One region of the Comamonas guangdongensis genome, then DNA from elsewhere that is predicted to be linked to it. Evidence: riboswitches for the same ligand, from Rfam matches in the RefSeq annotation. Region 1 holds a riboswitch; the other holds the start of a gene.

Region 1 (2,191 bases):
CATGGCCCAGTTCAGGGCCGCTTCGACCGGCGTTGTCGTGGTGTCGATGTCATTGCCATAGAGACAGAGCCCCGCCTCCAGGCGCAGCGAGTTGCGCGCGCCCAGGCCCACGGGGGCCACTTCGGGCTGGGCCAGCAAGGCTTCGGCAAACGCTTGAGCCGCATCGCCGGGCAGGGAGATTTCAAAGCCGTCCTCGCCGGTATAGCCGCTGCGCGTGATGTAGAGCGCATGACCTTGCCAGTCGCAATGATTGCCGGTCATGAAGACCAGTGCACCGATGCCGGGGATAAGCCGCTGCAGCGCGGTGGCTGCCTGGGGGCCTTGCAGGGCCAGCAGCGCGCGATCGGGCAGGGGGACAAGCTCGCAGCGGCTGCCGATGCGGCCTTGGATATGGGCGATATCGGCCTCTTTGCAGGCGCCGTTGACGATGAGGAACAGATCCGCGCCGCGATTGACGAACATCAGATCGTCGAGAATGCCGCCCTCGTCGTTGAGCAGCAGGCCGTAGCGCTGCTTGTGCAGACCCAGGCCGATCACGTCCACGGGCATCAGCGACTCGAGGGCGGCGGCCGCATCGGGCCCGCGCAGCAGCAGCTGGCCCATATGGGAGACGTCGAACAGGCCCGCGGCCTGGCGCGTGTGCAGATGCTCGGCCATCAGCCCCTGGGGATATTGCACGGGCATGGAGTAGCCGGCAAACGGCACCATGCGGGCGCCGAGCTTTTGGTGCAGCGCAAACAGCGGCGTGGTACGCAGGGCGGAAGAGGTGTCGGCAGCAGTCACAGGCAAGCGCTCCGGTGGTCAAACCAAAATGAGTTGCCATGCATGGCAGGGCCATGAATGGCCGGGCCACGAATGGCGGGCTTGCCCTGCTGTCCGCTTTACCTGAGAGATTCACTGCCGCGCATTGAGGCCGGGCAGTTTGCTCCTTCGGTGGATGCCATCCGGCATCTCTCTCCAACAAGGAACGCCGTAGCACCAAGGTGCGACAGCGGTTGCCAGTCCTTTTGCCTGAGCGTTTGGGCACCGGGATGGGGTGTCTGCGCCTTCGGCGGTGCATGGCCGCTCGAAGCGGCAGGCACTCTCTCCTGACCTGGGAATTCTAGCCGTGGGCGCGGGCCCCGCATCACCGCAATACGCAGTTTCGGGGTTTTCGATAGGCCAGAGCCGGGCAACTGCTTGCGCGCAATCCGGCGCCCGGCGTGCTCACTGCTTGCCAGCTGCCGAGGAGGGAATGTCTTGGCGCGGAAAACTCAGAGCGTAGGGCTGCTCGAAGCAGGCCGTGACCGGCTTGCCGTCGCGCATGCCGGGTTCGAACTTCCAGCGCTTGAGCGAGCGCGTGATGGCCGCCATGATGCGTGGATCGGTGCCGGCGGGCAGATAGGCCACGCGGCCCAGCTCTCCCTGGGGCGTCACTTCCAGCCTGACCACGACCTGGATCTGCAGGCCCTGGGGAAACCAGTTGGCATGGATGACCGGTGTTCCGCGCTGCTGCGCCCGCGGGCTTCGCTCCAGCTGGCCCGGTGGTATGCAGTCGGCAGCGATCCAGGCCGGCCAGCCCTCGGCCTGGCCGCTGGAGGCCGGTGTTGAATCGGCCTGCGGTTCTGGAGTAGGCTCGACCGCCTGTGGTGGGATGGCGCCGGCGCAGGCACCGAGCAGCAGGGCCGTCAGGAAGGAGGTGCAGAGGGCGAGGCAGCGTGAGTGGCGCGAAATTTCCATGCGGCATTCTCGGCCATGCCGCTCCCGGTCTCAGGATTGCGCGGGAATCAGGGCCTGCCTGGCGCCATCGGCCTCGGCGCAGGCCCGCCACCAGGGCGTTCCCGTATGCGGGGCATCGAGGTCCAGGCGCTCGCCCATCATGGGGGTGGAGATCGCGACGCCGTGTTTCCGGCTCAGGCCCAGGATCTGCTCGAACGGGTCCCACCAGGCATGCATGGCCAGGCTGAAGGTGCCGTTGTGTATGGGCAGCAGCCAGCGCCCCCCGAGATCCTGGTGGGCCTGCAGGGTCTGGGCCGGATGCATGTGGACATAGGGCCAGTGCGGATCGTAGGCCCCGGTTTCCATGAGCGTGAGCTCAAACGGGCCGAAGTGCCGGCCTATCTTGGCAAAGCCGTCGAAATAGCCGCCGTCGCCGCTGAAGAAAATGCGCAGCGGCCGGGAGTCCTGCAAATCCTCTATGACCCAGGAAGCC
Region 2 (2,191 bases), on a different contig from region 1:
CGACCGGATAGGCCTCGACGGAGACAAAGTGCAGCAGGCGCGGGCGCCTGGGGTCGGCCTTCCAGGCGGCCCAGGTGACGAGGAAATTCAGGCCGAAGCCGAAGCCGGTTTCCAGAATGCGCCACTGGCCGGCATCGGCCCAGGCCGCGGGCAGCTTGCAGCCGGCCAGAAAAACCTGGCGCGCCTGGTCAAGGCCGCCCAGCTCGCTGTGATAGCGGTCGCCAAATCGGGTGCTATAGGGAGTGCCATCAGGCATCCATGTAATGGGTTCGGACATGGCAGGGGAAAACGCATCAACAGGGCGTGACGCTTAAAAACTGGCGCAGCGTAAAGGCCAGAGGCAGCGAGCAAGGGCCGTCCCGCAGCGAGGCTGTCGTCCCCTTCCCGCGAAGCGAGAGAGGGGGAAGGCGCGCAGCGCCACAGGGGGAGCATTATTTCACTCCCAGCGCTGCTGATAGGAAAACACGGGCAGCCGCCATTTGAAGCGTATGGCCGCCAGACGAAACGCCAAGCCGCCGGCAAAGCAGACAACGGTGCTGATATTGGAGCTTACGTCCAGGTGGCGCAGGCCCAGGAACATCAGGCAGACTGCCAGCGAGACGCTGGCATAGAGCTCGCGCCGGAACACCACGGGGACCTGGTTGCACAGCACGTCGCGCAGAATGCCGCCGCTGATACCGGTGATCATGCCGGCCATGATGACCACGATGGCGGGGTAGCCCAGCTCCAGCGCCACATTGCTGCCGATCAGCGAGAACGCGATCAGGCCCATGGCGTCGAGAAACAGAAAGACCTGCTTGAGCCGGTGCATATGGCGGGCGATCACCGTGGTCAGCAGGCCGAAGCTGATGACCAGGTACACATATTCGGGATGCTGGGTCCAGCCTATGGGGTAATGGCCCAGCACCATGTCGCGGATGGTGCCGCCGCCCAGGGCCGTGACGAATGCGATCACGACCACGCCGAAGATGTCCATATTGCGCCGGCCCGCGGCGAGCGCGCCGGACATGGCTTCGGCGGCGATGGCCACCAGATAGATGACCAGCATGACGGTGAAGCTGGAGGTCTGGAATGAGTCCAGCAGGGAAACGGAAGGAAGCATGACAGCCCTCGGGGAAAGACCGGCCATTCGTATCCGAAAGAGAATGTCCGGTGTGCCTCTCCCGCTGTCCTTTTACCTGAGAGTTGCGCATGAGCACCTTCGCGGTGGACATGCTTGCCCCTTCGGTGAGCCCTGCAGACTTGTGGTTGCGGGCTGCTCTCCAGTTGGCGATATCCGGGTCTTGTCCGACCCACCTGCGGTACTTATTGCCTGAGCGATTATGGGAGTTTGCGCCTTCGGCGGGAACCGTTGACAGGTTCCGCTCTCCCGCAGGATGGGCGCGATTCTAGCCAGTTCCAGAGACCGTATTCGGGTTAATACCTGTGCCGGCCTGGTTTGATGGGTCGTGCGGCAACCGGCTTTAGAGGCCGAGGGCGGGCCCGGCGCCGCCATCTGTCCCGCAGGCCGGCCCCTCGCTGGTGCAGCCGCCCGCAATAAAAAAGCCCCGGGCCAGCGCCACGGGGCTTTGTGTCCGAGTCAGACGAACTTACTCTGCGCTGGGAGGCACATAGCCGGCAGCCGCATCCGCGCCGCCGCCAAAGAAATGGTTTTCCATCTGGCGGACCAGATATTGACGGGCGCGGGCATCGGCCAGGTTCAGGCGGTTTTCATTGACCAGCATGGTCTGGTGCTTGAGCCAGTCGGCCCAGGCCTGCTTGCTCACGCTTTCATAGATGCGCTTGCCCAGCTCGCCAGGGTAGGGAGGGAAGTCCAGGCCTTCAGCGTCGATGCCAAGCTTGATGCAGTGAACAGTACGTGCCATGAAAAATGTCCTTGTTGTTGATTTCAGATGTTTAGGTAATAACAAACTGAAATCTTAGTAGTTTGAGTTTTAAGACTGCGGTTGAAGAATGCACAGCAACGGTGAAGCCCGTTATCCATTCACTCCAAGAACACAGTCACATGAAAAATCGTCGCCACTTTATCAAGTTTCCTCTGGCTGCCAGCCTGATTGCCGGCTTGACCCTGTCCGCTCTGCCCACATTGCCGGCCCTGGCCCAGGGCGGCGTGCAGTTGCTCAACGTCTCCTACGACCCGACGCGCGAGCTGTACGTGAACTACAACCAGGCGTTCGCCAAGCACTGGAAG

Evidence for each region. A riboswitch is a leader RNA that binds a small molecule or an ion and turns the genes downstream of it on or off. The one in region 1 is predicted to bind glycine.
Region 2: another riboswitch for glycine. It lies ahead of AB6724_RS17885 (trimeric intracellular cation channel family protein); the one in region 1 lies ahead of gcvT (glycine cleavage system aminomethyltransferase GcvT).

What each region holds. Positions count from the first base shown of each region.
Region 1 covers NZ_JBFYGN010000005.1:166,304-168,494, reverse strand. Annotated here, with positions in the region: gene gcvT (glycine cleavage system aminomethyltransferase GcvT) at 1-783, opposite strand, end outside; glycine riboswitch at 863-971, opposite strand; glycine riboswitch at 990-1,101, opposite strand; gene AB6724_RS06305 (energy transducer TonB) at 1,207-1,719, opposite strand; gene AB6724_RS06300 (MBL fold metallo-hydrolase) at 1,750-2,191, opposite strand, start outside.
Region 2 covers NZ_JBFYGN010000025.1:13,282-15,472, forward strand. Annotated here, with positions in the region: gene mnmC (bifunctional tRNA (5-methylaminomethyl-2-thiouridine)(34)-methyltransferase MnmC2/FAD-dependent 5-carboxymethylaminomethyl-2-thiouridine(34) oxidoreductase MnmC1) at 1-277, opposite strand, end outside; gene AB6724_RS17885 (trimeric intracellular cation channel family protein) at 437-1,102, opposite strand; glycine riboswitch at 1,157-1,276, opposite strand; glycine riboswitch at 1,290-1,382, opposite strand; gene AB6724_RS17890 (oxidative damage protection protein) at 1,590-1,865, opposite strand; gene AB6724_RS17895 (sulfate ABC transporter substrate-binding protein) at 2,006-2,191, shown strand, end outside.